One region of the Sporomusa sp. 246TCP1 genome, then DNA from elsewhere that is predicted to be linked to it. Evidence: riboswitches for the same ligand, from Rfam matches in the RefSeq annotation. Region 1 holds a riboswitch; the other holds the start of a gene.

Region 1 (7,819 bases):
TTTGTGATTTCCTGCTCGGTCTTATTTAAATTAGGAATGAGTGTCTGGCAAATATACCGCGCCGTTTGCCGCAGCTGCTCTTTAAGCTCAGAACTGGTTCCAACCGCCCAGGGCAACTCGGCCGCCAACTCGGCCCCGGCCAGCGCAAAGTCATGGTCATACAGCCAGACAACGGCGTCCCGGCACTGCTGGCTAATTTCGTCAATCAAGGCGCCGCAGGTTTTGCTGCCGTCTGGCAAGAGCTTACCGCTCTGAGCCAGCAGTTCATAGTAATCATAGCCATGGATAGCAGCTATTGTTTCTGAGAGGGACGGCGTTTCTCCATTAGCCAGCCGGGTTAAGGCCAACAAATATTCTATCAGCGTATCGCCTGCTGGCGGACAGCCAAGAACATGCAATCCTACCCGGATTTGCATATTTTTAATATCGGTAATATAGCCGTGCAGCCGCTGAATATAATCGGCAAAGACTTCATTCACTGCCTGGCCCATATCAGCCTGCAGATTGGCTTCCACAACCTTTTCTTTAATCAGATTAGCAACTACTTCGGTATTTTCCGGCTGATTTTGGGCAAAATGACAGTATTCATCAAGCAGCTTTTCCAGCTCTGCCAATTGATCATAAGTTCCGGACTGACTCATAGGCGGCGGCAAATGACCAATCATGCAAGCCGCACCGCGCCGTTTGGCCTGTATGCCTTCGCCAACAATGGTAATAAGATACGGATATACATTAGGTAAATCACCAATAGCCAAATCCGGATAGCAGGAGTTCGATAGCCCTGTCCCTTTGCCTGGCAGCCACTCTAGCGTGCCATGAGTGCCAACATGGACAACAGCATCAGCCTGCCAGATATCGCGAATCCAGTGATAGTAGGCCAGATAATGATGGGTGGGGGCACAGTCCGGTGAATGATACAGTTTGCCAGGGTCTTCACCAAAGCCGCGTGGCGGCTGTACAGTAATAAAAATATTGCCGTTTAGCATACCGGGTACTAATAATTTTCCCTCATAGTTAAATACATCACCAGGCGGTTCACCCCAGTCCTTACTAAGCTGCGCTTGCGTCCCCGGCTCAAGTACGTCGAACCACTGGCGATACTGCTCATTGGTCACCTTACCAGGTGCTTGTTCCACCATCGCCTCAGACAAATAACGACGGTCATTGGTGGCAGCGGACAGCAAACTATCCATAAGTGCCCGGCTGTCAGGGGGAATGTTATCCACTTGATAGCCCCGCTCAGCCATGCGTTCTAAGAGCAGCCTGATGCTGGCCGGTGAGTCCAGGCCCTGAGCATTGCCAATGTGCGAGTTGGTGGGCGGATAATTATGAAAAATAATAGCAATTTTCTTTTCGCTATTGGCTTTACGCCGCAGGTTGGCCCATTTGGCAGCTTTAGACGCCACTCGTTTAATTCGTTCCGGAAGGATTTGATACTTTGTTGTACCATCAGGCATTTGCTCTTTCCCGGCTATGGGTACAGCATGAATAACCCCGTCAAACTCGGGCATAGCAATACTGCAGGAAATTTCCATCGGCGTTAATCCTTCGATACTGTTTTGCCAAGCTTCGCGGGATCGCAATAATACATAGGCCTGCAAGACCGGTACACCTAAATTGTATAAAAATTTGGGGTCAACCGGCTTACCCACAGTTAGTGAAAACTTAAATGTATTAATCAAAACGTCAATGGCAACCATGCCTTGCTCATAAAAAAATGCGTTTACGGAATCATTGACGCCAGGCGCGTTCAATTCAACATTGCACGCCCAATGGCTAAAAACAGCAATGACATTAAGGCCTTTGGCTTCAATTTCCTGAATCAATTCTGTCTGATAGGTCAAATCTGCCCATATCCATTCATCCCGTGGAAAAATAATGCCGACAGTAGCTCGTTCCGGCTGGCAATATAGTCGCCGGTATTCTTCAATGTCAGTAAAAATTTTGTCAGCCCGGGGATGAAAAATGCCATTCCATAGCAGTTGCTGAGGTGGTTTACACGTACAAAGTTCCTGACAATACTGGCTATTTAGCCACAGCCAGAAATTGCGGTAGTTATCAATCCCGCTATATGATAAGTATTGGCGCATCGTGTTTCGGTCTTTGGGAGTTACTCCGCCTAGCGTATCTTCCGGATGTACTTCAGTGGCCAACATAGCATGAGTAATCTTATTTTTGCGTAAAAATTCAGTCCCCTGCTTAAGAAAGCACGTATCGCGTCCCATTCCCATCCAGGAAAACAGTACAATATCACTGTCAGCAAATTTTTGTTGCCAATCTGCATTCCAGATCATGCTGTCACTTAAAAAAACAACACAGCCTTCATTAGGCAGAAGTCCTTCCTCAACTAGTTGACTTCTGCCTTTTTCTAGCATGACACATTGACGGTCAATATTAGTCATAAATACTATGCGTCCCATATGCCCCTCCTCGCCCTTATCGCTAATCTGCTATCAGTCCTAAACTACTCGAAGGCTACAATCTCTCCTAGTCATTTTATTTGCATAATAAAAATAGACCTCCCCTTATATAAATAAAGGAAGGTCTCGTAAGCTAATAAAAAGCTCCTGATAGTAAACATATCAGGAACGAATTCAGCCAAATTGCTGTAATCCCCTCCCCATACCTCGTGGGTGAAAAAACGGTGATTGTCCAGCTAGGCAGTTCTCCTGGCTCCGGTTCATGGCTTGCTTAAACCTTCCCAAGACGATTGTCTCAGTGGCATATCTTAAGCTTGCTCCCCGTTACAGTGGCGGGACCGCGCCGGTTTTTAACCGGTCTTCCCTATTAAGCCTTTACAGGCACCTAACTTACTACTATTAAATTACCATTACTTGTAATATTCATACTACAGAAAAGCAACTATTTTGTCAACACTTTAAATAAACAATCCGCATCCTGCATAATGAACCTGCCCTCGCTAACAGGCAGGTTTATCTACGTCCAACACTGACTCCCTGTCGCCGCCGGTCCGCCGGACTGAGCAAGGCCTCCTGCTGGCGCCGGATTTTTCGCTCCCAGTCACTTACTGACTCCATCCGGAAGTGGTGCACCAACACCTCCGGTCTCACGGCATAGACAATGCGCTTAACAGCCGGCACCCGAAATGACCGCTGTTCGTCGATACGTAGTCGATGGGCCAGCCTTTCCATTGCTCCATGACTGTGCCCATCTCCTTGACGTTGCTGGCGCTGTACATATTCTCCTGATAACGAGCAACTTAAGTGTAAGCCCCGGATATACCGCCGATACGCCCCCAGTTTGTTCAGCACCGCCAAAATGTAATCCACACCCTCAACCTCAGTCTTTAGATTTTGGTTGGTATTCATCAGGTGTCCCGTGTCCAGCATGAAACCAATATTGGGATGTTTTACCCCGCGAATTAGTTTGGCCGCTATTTTTTTATCCAGCAGCCTCAAACCCGGCCACCACTTGTTTGCAAACAAGAGTGCTATATTATCCGGGATATGGGGCGCCAATTCATTGATGACCTCAATAGCGGCAGTGACAACTTCATCATCGGTGGTGCCAAACTGCCACGTATAGATTTCCCATGGCTTGACTTCACTGATAGGAAAGACGAGATACCCGGCTCCGGCTGCCCGGGCGATGTTAATCTGCTGCCGGCAGCCTTCCAGCCATTCGTCCCGGGTCAAGCCACCATAGTAGGCTTTGATTCCCGCTTTACTGCCAAACTGGGCCAGCAGTATCTGTAGATCCTGCCGCCAGAAAGCCAGCCAGGAATCACCCATCGAGAAGTGAGCTCCTTGAATCCATTGCGATGGCAACAACTTGGGGTCCCCGCAATTGCCAAGGTATATTTCGATGCCAGCTAGCTGACGACGTAAAAGCAAGGGTTCCAACCAGTCCAAATGAACATGGCTGACCTCCTGGCCGTTGCTGCAGTTAGGCAGGCTAATTAACTGTCGCATAGGGTTCTTCCTCCTTTCGAAAAAGTTTTGCCGTAACTAAAACAAACTTTCTCTCTTTATGATAAAATACGTTTGTTATAGTTTATCAATTAAATTTTTCCATTTTTGCACTTGATTCCAAATTCCACATAACTTTTAAGAGCATTAATTATCAGTTGTTCTTTCGAAATGCCAGTGTCAGTTGTTGTATCACTCTCCATGGCATCGCTGATGATCTGCTTAATCTGATAAGGATAATAGCCGCAATCCAAAAGTTGATGAGTTAGCTTTTCAATTTGTTGGTGTTTCACAAAATCCACCCCCTAAACTACTGACTCCAAAGGACTACCTTTGTTTTTTTGTCAATAAGGTTAGCTTATACTCTCCGATAACCTGGCCATCATCTAATTGCAAGGGCGCTTCTATTCCAGCTACATACTGTCCATCAGCGCTGATAGCGGCAGCAACACACGGACCGCCGCTGGTAGCTGCGTAATCAACCAGCTGGGTTTCCGGTATTGTAACAATATATAAACCATGCACTGACGGATCTTTGGAACGTACATTCCGGCCGATTGCTAAGGCTGCTAACTTATTGCTTGCTGCGATTTGCTCAATCATGCCACCAAATTTATAATTATTCATTAGCTTGCCCTGTAAGTCAAACACAAACAAGCTGTTGGAATTGGGATGCTCTACCGGGGTTGGCAGTTGCCAATTGGCGCGGTTGTAGGTATTACCTGTTGTAACTACAGCATATTTACCCAGCAGTTGACTGTAATTACCGGTGGCGTTGATATATACGCCGCCGATTTTTTGTGGCTGGCTGATACTGCGCCGCCACACTTCCTGCCCCTGCTCACTATCAAATAAAAAGCACCGACCGTCGCTGGCAATACCGGTGATATATCGCCCATCGGGGGTAATATCAGTACTTGTGCGCATGGTAACATTCTGATAGGGTGAAACTACGTCTATATACTTACTCCATAACACGGTATTCAGCTTGCCGTCCAGACAATAGATATTCTGATCATACATGTATTTCGCCACATCAAAATTAGCCGTAGCAAAGGCAGCCTTATCACCTGCTGTATCTACACTTATCCAGCTTACCCAAGAGTCCAGATTGTGATCGCCAGGAAAACTTTCCACCCGTTCCCCGTTAGCCGTAAATTTATAAATACGGCCAACATATTCGTTGTGCCCATCAGCATGCTTGATATACCGCTGGGCAACAGCGTAAATCATACCGGCCGCATCTGTCCGGATGGCCACTATGCCGGGATAGGTTTTCTCCTTAATATTGGTGCCCAGTTCATTTACACTGGATTGACGCCATAACTCACTACCGTCCTTAACACTTAAACTGAATAACCAGCCCTGCTGGCTGGTTTCGCCAACAAGTACCGAACTTCCGTCCGGTGAAAATTCCAGTGCTGCCAACTTTCCTAACCCCATATTTTTGCGCCAGACAAGGCTTCCCTTGGTATCATAAAGCAACACTTCCCCTGTTTCCGATCCAACTGCCAAAAATCTGCTGTCCGGCGAAAAACAGATAAATCCTTTATTAAAACCCATTCGTTGGTAGTTATATACCTCAATTTGTCCTAAAACAGTTTCCATTACTTTGCCATAAGCACCGGTCTGTGTACCACTTTGTTTGCTTGAAAAGCTCATATGGCTGCTCATGCCAAAAATATGTGCTGCTAGTAATCCCAGCGTACAAATAAATAAGAGGGTAATCCCTGTCATGATAATCTTTTGCATTACCTTACAGCCACACTTTCATCAAATCATATAACCCCCGCCAGGAGGACACATAATAAAGTCCGCTAAATTGCAGTGCATCCATGATTTTTAAGAGTACCAGGCCACACACAGCCAGTAGCATGGTATGACAAAAAAAACGTTCCTGGTGTGACCATACTGGTAATACCACTTGCGGTGTTTCCCGGCCAAAACCGCGGCTTTCGACAGAAGAAGCCAAAGTCGCTGCCCGGCGCAGCGTCCGCGCCAAAATAGGAAATAATGTTTGAAAAGCCGTTTGAATCAGTCGCTGGGGTGATAGTGCCCGAAAGGGGTTAAACCCTCTGAGGCGCTGCGCTGTCAGCACTACACCAGTCTCTTGAAAGATAACCGGTAAAAATCGGAGACCAGTTATCAGCATAAAACCCAATTCATAAGGCAGCTTCCAGGACAACAAACTGCGCAGCAGTTGCCGCGGGTCAGAAGTCCAGTTAATCAATAAACCCAGAGTCAGCATCGTGCCTGAACGCAGCGCTTGCACAGCACCGTATTCCAGTCCCTCCCGGTAGATGTATACTCCGCCGGTCAATCCGCCAATACCCGGTGTAGTCGGCGCTAGCAGGCAAGCAACAATAGTTCGCGGTTCTCTGGTGTAAAATAGTGCCTGACTTGTCATTGATCCCCAGATGCCAAACAGGATAAAAACCATAAGTATGCGCCATCTGCCTGGAGATGACCGGGCAACAACATGCAGGCTAAGAGCCAGACAAAATAACAAAAATAATGAACGCGGGCTGTCTACAATCAGCACCATGGCTGCCAGCAGGATTAATAACACCATTTTAGTACGGACATCAAGCTTATGAAGCAGGGTTTTCCCCGGAGTAGCTTCCCAGACATGTCTGTCGTACATACCCTACCACCTCCTCTACGGTAAGTGCTGTGCCATTATACAATGCCTGGGCGGTAAGCAGCACCGCAGGTGGTTTAAGTCCGCTGGTTTTCAGCATAATCTGATCCTGAAAAATGGCAGCTGGCGCACCATCAGCCACAATCCGTCCCTGGTGCATAACGACAATGCGATCAGCAAACCGTGCAGCCACTTCCGTATCATGGGTACAAAAAACAATACTGCCGCCTTGCCTGGTATATTCCTTGAGCAACAACGCAATATCTTCAATATGTCCAATATCCTGGCCTGTTGTCGGCTCATCTAACAATAGGACAGGCGGCCTGCAGGACAGTACGGCGGCAATGGCCACCCTGAGCCGCTGACCCCGGCTTAATGCTAATGGAAACTCTTCTTCCAAGCCACTTAACCCCAGTTTATCTACCAGCAGCTGGCAATATCCTGTCCATCCAGCAGCATCCCCTTTGCGTTGCTGTTGCAAACTAAAGCCAATTTCTTCCCGTACGGTGCTGTTAAATAGCATAAAATCCGGGTTTTGTAAAACCATGCCAACTGCCGGCGACACCGCTGACTCTTGCCCCAATACTGCTATCTCACCCGTTGCCGGTTTGAGTAAACCGCCAATTAAGTGCAGCAAAGTAGACTTACCAGCCCCATTATTCCCCATAAGAGCAATAAATTGTCCGGGAAAAAGAGTAAAGTCAACCTCCTTGAGTATCAACTGCGTCGGATTATCATAATAAAAAGATAGACTCCGGGCCGTAACAACAGCTGGTAGCTTTGCTGGCAACTCCTCCGGTCTGCCCGGTGCTGTCGCTGCCGCTAGCACCTCATAGTGAGGAACAGCATAGCGTTGCCGAATGGCCGCCACAGCCTCACTGACCTTGGCCGAACTCACCGCAACTCCTAATTGGTGACAGATGGTAACAGGTTGCGGTAACCGGAGGCCATAGGCTGCGAACAGTTCCTGGCGGCCATAAGCCTCCTCACATTTTCCCTGCCAAATCAGCTTGCCGGCATCCATAATGGCTACCTTGTGACATAAAGGCAATACCTCATGCAGCCGATGCTCAACAATGATAATGGTAATTCCCAGATTAGCATTCAGCTGTCTTAAGACCGACAATAATTCAACTGCTCCCTGCGGGTCAAGCTGGCTAATAGGCTCATCCAGGGCCAATACCCTGGGTTTTGCTGCCAGTACAGCCGCCACAGCTAAACGCTGTTTTTGTCCGCCTGACAGAGCATG
Region 2 (7,819 bases), 220 kb from region 1:
AATCGCATCATCATATCATCTATCAATTCAGAAGCAACTCCGCTGATACTTCCATAGACAATTGCGATTGTAGTTGATATAACTGTGGCAAATACGCCAATAAATAAAGAGATTCTACCGCCATACCAAATCATAGTAAAAATGTCTCGACCCAAGGAATCGGTACCGAAATAAAAGGTGCTGTTAGGAGCTACATTGGTATTACTAAGATCCATGTACGCAGGCGCCGATTTTGTTATTATCCCGGGAAAAACACATCCTACTATGATTATCAATAGCACACTTATCGAGATATAAGGTTTTTCTTTTATCCATTCTCTAAAGGTTTTTCTTTTGGGTACTTTTATCTCATAGGAAAGATAATTTTCTCCAACTATTTCAAAGTCGCCGTATTGTCGTTCCAATCGTTCTCGCTCCGATCATGTTTCATTCTGGGATCTATTTTATCGTTAATTATTTGGGCCATCATATTTATGAAAACAACTACTGTCCCGGTTAGTAAACAAAGCACCAGCAGCATATTATAATCATGATATTTAGCACTCTCAAAAGAGAGCGTACCAAGTCCAGGATAAGAAAAAACTTTTTCTACCACATAAGTTCCACCTAAAATATGAGGAACAGATATCGCCATAATACTAATATAGGCAGGCATAATATTTCGTAAACAGTGTTTACATACAATTTCCTGTTTATTTAAGCCTTTCACTTTGCATAATAATACGTAGTCTCGTCTAATTTCCTCCACAAGCTTATTGCGAATCATGTACGTATAATACCAGAGATGGCTTATTATCAAAACAATTAAAGGTAATATAAGATGCTCTAGCCTGCTTACAAGATTATTTGCTTGTCCCATTGCATAAGCACCACTTGAAGGTAACATTCCTAAATTAATGCCAAAAATCAAAATGAGTACTAAGGATACCCAAAATGATGGAATACAGGTTGTTACAACACCTACCTTGCAGATGATCCTATCGATGAGTGTATCTTCGTGTAAGGTGCAAAAAATGCCTAACAAGAGCGCAAATAAAAAAGTCAATACATAACCCAGTCCACCCAGAACAATTGTATTTTTATAGACATCTCCAATTACGGTCGTAACATTTTGTTTATATTTATAAGATATACCAAATTCGCCCTGAACGGCATTGGCTAACCAGCTGCTATATTGTTTATATAGCGGGCCGTTTAGTCCGAGATTTTCCATTGCCTGCACCTTTTGCGTAGTAGTCATTCTTTCAACGCCTTCTCCATAATAAGACATCAAAGGGTCTCCCGGTGATAATCTTGCCATAAAAAAAACAATGATCGACAACAGAAATATACTAAAAGTAAATTGTAATATTTTTCTATTTATATAAATTATATCTCTCACACCAGTCCTGTCCTTTCATAGTTAGATATGAAAATATAAAAAAGCCACAAAAATTGAAACACTGCTTGCGCAGAGTTTTACAACCTTCATGGCTGATAGTAGTATTAAATATAAGCACAGAATCATTGATTTCTCGTCTTGAGTCTTCTTGACTCAACATATGTAATTATATAATATATATTTTTGTATGTCTATAATCAGTTTTAAGCAAACCAGGGCATGCTGGCATTCTACGCACAGCAACTTGTAGTGTCTTTAGAATTCGATACCCTTTTGCGCCATCACTCCCGTTTTATAAGGATGTTTAATTTCTTCCATTACAGTTACCAAATCTGCCTTGTCCATGATTTCCCGCCGCGCATCACGTCCGGTTAGCACCAAGTGCAAGGACTGTGGCTTAGTTTCCAGCAACTGAATTACTTCGTTCACCGGAACCAGTCCGAACATAATTGCATAATTGATTTCATCCAGGATAATCATGTCCCATTTACCGGACATGATTTCTGTTCTCGCGTCATGGAGCGCTTGTTCGGCAGCCGCTTGGTGATCAGTTCTGCCATCTCCGGTTGTATTTGTCACAAAACCTTCGCCCAATTGACGGATGACAAAATTATCTCCCATTCTCCCGGCAGCCTGTAATTCACCATATTCCCAGCCGCCCTTGATGAATTGTAAAACCAATACCTTAAGTCCCTGTCCCCACGCTCGCATCCCCACCCCCAAGGCAGCAGTCGTTTTTCCCTTGCCGGCTCCCGTATTTACAATAATCATGCCTTTGGTTTCTGACATAATAGTAGACCTCGCTTTATTAGTAAAATACCGGACAGAATGTGCAAGACCTCTGCATTCATATCCAACATTTTTTTCCAAGATAAGCCATCTGTCTTGCCTTAAAACACCCCTCCTGATACTGTGAAGCAGTTACCTGCGCGGTACTATTATGCAAGTAAACGCGCTTGGCAGAGTTACTTACTTGTTCTGACTGGTTAGTGGTATCTACCGGCCAATTTTTTGGAACATATTTACACATATCCTTTTCTCCTCCTGCTTGTATTGTCTACACATTTGCAACATAAGGTTATACCCATCTATTTCAACTTCGCTGTTGACAATGAGCAATATACTGATTCCAGAGACGTTCTGTCATATGGCAGGACCCGCGAAAACCCATGCAGGGCTGGTCGCTAAGATTGATTTCATCATATACCGGCAACGAAATATTCTGACAAACTACCTCTGTTACTGATTGTTGCAGCAGTATGGCTTTTTCATTACTGCTGCCCAGTAGCAAGCCACCCTTCAATGCCGCTAATTGCTGCTCTATGAGCTGACTGTCGCCATCAGCCGCCAGGAAAGTATCAATACAGCCGGTTCCAGAATAAGATGGTCGTCGGTCATAGGTTACTACCGTTAGCCAGCCTGTATCCAGCCACTCAGTACGAATAGCTTCGGCCATAGCTACAGCAACCGAAGCTGGTGCAGCAACAAGCGTCTTTTCAAACCACAGATCGCCCCATATACGCTGCATTTCCAGCGTAGCTGCCTGCAGCTTCCATTCCCTGACACTGACTTCCTTTTGAGCCTTAGATAAATCAAAGCAGACCAATGGTAAATTCCGACTAATATTTTTTAGCCAAGAAAATGAACCCTGCAAACCATAAGGCAGTGGCAGCGATACATAGGGCATACCATACTGCTCCTGTAGGGTTTTAGCCAAATCCTGGCCTAACTCCTCATGCACAACAATATTGAGTGCTGCCTTAGTCATATTGGATATTTCCTGCGTACTGCTACCTGCTCCCGGGCAAGCCAACACTTGATAGCCTGCCAGCGTGAGCATACGTTTTAGTTCCTCGACATCATTAGCACCATTATAATAACCAATCGTGCCTCCCAGCAGATTAACAGCATTCGGCTGAACACTGCCTGGCTGGTTGAGCGGCATTTGCTCCAGATAAGCTTTGGCAGCGACACGGTAGCCTGCACCAAACCCGCCGACTAGCCCGCCGCTATCCACACAAACCACCGGACAGTCCAGTTTGGCCTGCCTGGCAATACCGGCAATATCATCACCAATCAAGCTGACCGAGCAACTGTTTTCAATCAGTATGATGGCTGGACAAGTCTGGCGGCGAATTGTATCCAGGGTTTCCTGCAAACATTCTTCTGTGCCATAGACAACAGCATGATTATCAGCTTGCGTACAGTAAAATTGTGAACTGATTGCCGGACACTGCTTTTCCAGATGACGAAGCGCATAATAATAGCACCACATCGGGCCATTAGCCACTAATATCGCATCAGGAATACCGGCAAAGAAAGCGGCAGAACCTGTAAGCGCGCAGGACTCCACCAGTGTGCGCGTATCTTTCCATTGATTCTTACACATACATAAGCCCTCCCCGCTTGTCATGACGTTGCGCGAGGCGTACCAGTTTGGTCATCAGCGTTATAATGCCACTCACGCCTGCCAAAGGTAATAAAGGAAGATATAGCTGCTTTGTGTGTATATCAGCCAACTCATGGGTAGTGACAACAATATCTGCTGCTGCTAACACTGCTTTACCCTCTAGCTGAAAATAGCATGGGATGACGGTTTGCCGGTGCAGTTTCTGTAGTAAATCATGCTCTTGCTCTGGTGTGAGTATTTCATTTAGCACAACAATGCCGGCCACAGTTATCCCATATAATGAAAATAACTCCAAAACCCAGGTAGCATCAAAATAAATCAGTGGTCGGCCAACACTCAGGACAACTTGTTTGTCCTTCAGTATTGTATTGCACTCTGTAACATGGCTGTTTAACCGTTGCTGTTCCATTTCAATAGCTGCGGCTGCTTGTTGTTCCTGCTGTAAAAAACGGCCAAGGTCTCTTAACCACTGAATTGTCGCCTGCCACCCTGCCGGATAATCACCGTCAAAAAACGGTACACCAAGCATACCGACCAAGTCTATTCCCAGTTTACGAATCCAGGGATAAGACAACAGGGTGCCACTAAGCGGTACAGTCATAGCAGAAAACGGTACCCGCCTTATATCTTCCATCGACGCAAAGGCGGGAAAATGGCAATACACCTTTAAACCAAAATAGCTGAGCAATCGTTTAATTTCTGCTACATCAGGCCCGTTGGGTCCCCCGCGGTCTCCTAATAAGGTTACCGTATTAATCACCTTGGGCCGGGGAATCATAAATCGCTCAGCAAGTATCTTACCTGCATGATAAAAACCAGTGTAATAATCGCCATCCAAATATCCGTAACAAGGTACTGACAGAATCGGTATTCCCAGAGCCGCTTCCGCCTCACTGGCCACAGATGCTGTATCGTCACCAATCACGCCAGCTACGCAGGAATTGGCAATCATGATATACTTAGGCTGGTATTTTGCCGCAACATGCTCAATGCATTCTCTCAGCAGTCCGGCTCCACCGAAAATTGAATGTTCTTCCTGTAAGCCGCTAATTACCAACGGAGCAGAATACTGCTCCGGACTAAATTTTTGCTCTGCCAACAAGCGGAAATGCATCCCCAAATCCATTTCCCGGCAAATATGTCCGCATGCCTGCGGACTATGATAAATAACCACAGCCCCTTCATTATGCGAGACAGCCCGCCAAACTCCCGGCATAGTGCAGCTATAGCCACGCTTACCGACTGTTGTCGCCCGTTTATTCATCACCATATTTTACTACCAACTCCTCTAATTCTGCAAAGGCCATGGGAGTTGGTATACTCAACCATGTATATGCATAATCCATTACCCTCTCCTGTTACACTATCACAATAAGCAGTGTCATATACCGCTGCCATTAACTTATATAACTGTTTAGTCCGCAAAGTAAAAAAAGCGCGGGCCATAATAGGCCCGCAAACATGAAGGAGTTTAGAAGAATGACACTAATAAGAAACTCCCGGCTACCGTGGGCAGCCGGGAGGATTCTACAGCATAAAACCAAATAGAAACTCCTGGTCTATGGCCAGGAGTAAATTTAGCAAAACAACATAACTTACTTGGAATGACTCCAAATAAGCAGATGCAACTGTAATCTCCTCCCCATCACTCGTGGGTAAAACGGCGATCTTTAGACAGGCAGTTCTCCTGGCTCTGGATCATAGCTCGTCCAAACCTTCCCAAGACTCTCGTCCCAGTGGCATATTCTTGGATTCACTCCCCATTACAGTGGCGGGACCGCGCCGGTGTTACACCGGTCTTCCCTATTAAGCCCATATGGGCACCTGACTCAACTATATTTAATTGTTATTAATTTTATCACTCTTTGGCAGGTATTGTCAAATGATTTTCATTACACTATTTAAAAATTATAATTGTAACTTAACGTCCAGTTAAACGGTAAATCCAAGTTCTCATATTTATTTACAGAATTATCACGGTCAAGTATATTATATAAATTCAAAATAACTGATTGATTATATTCCGGATGAAAATTAATTATGGCATTTAGTTGTATGCGATCCGGAATATCACTGATGGCGCCATTAATTCTGTAGTAACTTTCTTCGCGATCACCTAAAAATAAAAAATTAAGGTTAGCCAGCCATTTTTCTTTATTGTATGTAACCCCGGTGGTTGTTTGTATCCTACTATTACATTGTTCCCATGAGCCATTTTCATTGTTCTCAGGGTTAGAATAACTGAAGCCTATATTATATTTCCAATTGTCATTAAGAATTTTTACATATTCTGCTTCAATACCCGTATTGCGAAAATCCCCCGCGTTAGTCATATAGTCGGTATTGTCGGCATTCTTTTTCCAAACAAACTGATCTTTGATATCCATATGATAGACTGCTAATTTAAAAGACTGGCTTTGATCAATTATCTTTTTTAGCCCGGTTTCATAGTTCCAGCCTTGTTGGGGTTTTAAGCGGTTAAAATCAGCATCTTGCTTTGAAAAATACTGGTTGAGCGCCGGCATCTGAAAGGACTTGCCAATATTAGTATACCAGGAAGTATTGTCATTTATTTTGTAAAGTGTCTGGATTTGCGGTAAAAAGACATTTTCGGTTGTCGCATAATCATCAATAAAATGCCCCCGCAATCCTAGTGTTGTACTAAACTTAGGATTAACTGCATAGGTATAGGACCCATATACAGCAAGACTATTGCGCAAAGCATTTTTACGAATAGCCGCAGCATCAGTAGAAGGGTCATTATAATGCTCTTGCGCTAACGTAACTCCGGCAATCAATGTGTCAAGGTCATTTCTTAACTGCCATGTTTTTTGGGTATCCCAATTTAGACCATACATGTTATATCGTTCACTAATAGCCCACTTTCCGGTTGAATAGGTATATTTATCACCAAATGAATATCTTTTGTTAAAAGATAGCACCGATTTAACATTATTGTTTTTACTATCATAGATTAGATTTAGATTATTACGTATATCATCATATTTATATAACATGTAGTTCGAACCATTCACATTGAACCGCGGACGGTTAGTTTGTATGGGTATAAGACCAGTTAAAATTCAGTTCATCACCTAACTGGGTTGTATAATAAAAACTATCTTTAGTGCCTTTATATAAGCCATAAGGCTGGATTGCGGCATTAGTCGATTTATTAGTGATATTTTCTCTTGAAGTCCTGTCAACAGCGGCAATATATTCCCGTTTAAGATAAATAGCGCTGTTGCCAAGGTCTGAACTTACAGACCAGTTTTTACTATAGTTGCCACCCGAGATACCCACAGTACTTTGCTGCTTGCCCCCCGGTTTTTTGGTGATAATGTTTACTACACCGGCTAATGCTTCCGAACCATACAGTGTAGACCCTGCCCCTTTAATAATTTCAACTTTCTCGACTGCTTCCAGCGGAATTCCGCCAGACCCATTATAATTCAATAAATTGATTGGGGCACCGTTGACCAAAACCAAAGTCCCCTTGTCAAGACCGCGAATCATCGTTCTGCTGGGAGACATGCCATAGTCAGTACCTGCCGGTCCATAGGACATACTGTTAAAGCCAATGGTATGTTCTAACGCATCAAAAACATTTACCGCGCCGGTTTCTTTCAGTTCTTCGGCAGTAATTACCGTTACTGCCGCCGGTGTATTCAAATCCCTGGTTTCACTTCGTTGTGCCGTAACCACCACTGAATCTAACGTAAATTTTTCTGTTTCATCGGTTATTGCCGCCAAACAACTACTAACAGGAAAATATACGCTGTTGGCAAGTAACAGTCCTAAACACACTTTCTTCCATAAAACTGACTTGACAAGACATTGTTTCTTCAATGGAAAAACCCCTCTCAATAATCAATAAAAGCTTCTTTAAAAGCCTCTTTTTCCCGGCCTCACCACCGGCAGTAATCTTAATAACCTGTCCATCTTTTTACATAGCCGAGCGCGCCTACAAACCAGGTCCGTACAGGATAGTGTTCAAAAAACAAGAAAACAATCGGGATAACAAGCAA

Evidence for each region. A riboswitch is a leader RNA that binds a small molecule or an ion and turns the genes downstream of it on or off. The one in region 1 is predicted to bind cobalamin.
Region 2: it holds a riboswitch for cobalamin, as region 1 does, so the genes downstream of both, AC1ECB_RS09980 (nitrogenase component 1) here and cobN (cobaltochelatase subunit CobN) in region 1, are expected to answer to the same signal.

What each region holds. Positions count from the first base shown of each region.
Region 1 is NZ_CM170492.1:2,230,231-2,238,049, forward strand. Features, by position in the region: gene cobN (cobaltochelatase subunit CobN) at 1-2,420, opposite strand, end outside; cobalamin riboswitch at 2,643-2,824, opposite strand; gene AC1ECB_RS10765 (TIM barrel protein) at 2,934-3,932, opposite strand; gene AC1ECB_RS10770 (hypothetical protein) at 4,022-4,222, opposite strand; gene AC1ECB_RS10775 (outer membrane protein assembly factor BamB family protein) at 4,257-5,681, opposite strand; gene AC1ECB_RS10780 (energy-coupling factor transporter transmembrane component T family protein) at 5,686-6,573, opposite strand; gene AC1ECB_RS10785 (ABC transporter ATP-binding protein) at 6,521-7,819, opposite strand, start outside.
Region 2 is NZ_CM170492.1:2,014,294-2,022,112, forward strand. Features, by position in the region: gene AC1ECB_RS09955 (ABC transporter permease) at 1-404, opposite strand, end outside; gene AC1ECB_RS09960 (ABC transporter permease) at 374-1,381, opposite strand; gene cobO (cob(I)yrinic acid a,c-diamide adenosyltransferase) at 1,637-2,251, opposite strand; gene AC1ECB_RS09970 (hypothetical protein) at 2,229-2,411, opposite strand; gene AC1ECB_RS09975 (nitrogenase component 1) at 2,475-3,770, opposite strand; gene AC1ECB_RS09980 (nitrogenase component 1) at 3,763-5,061, opposite strand; cobalamin riboswitch at 5,452-5,634, opposite strand; gene AC1ECB_RS09985 (TonB-dependent receptor domain-containing protein) at 5,693-6,826, opposite strand; gene AC1ECB_RS09990 (TonB-dependent receptor plug domain-containing protein) at 6,843-7,640, opposite strand; gene AC1ECB_RS09995 (efflux RND transporter permease subunit) at 7,718-7,819, opposite strand, start outside.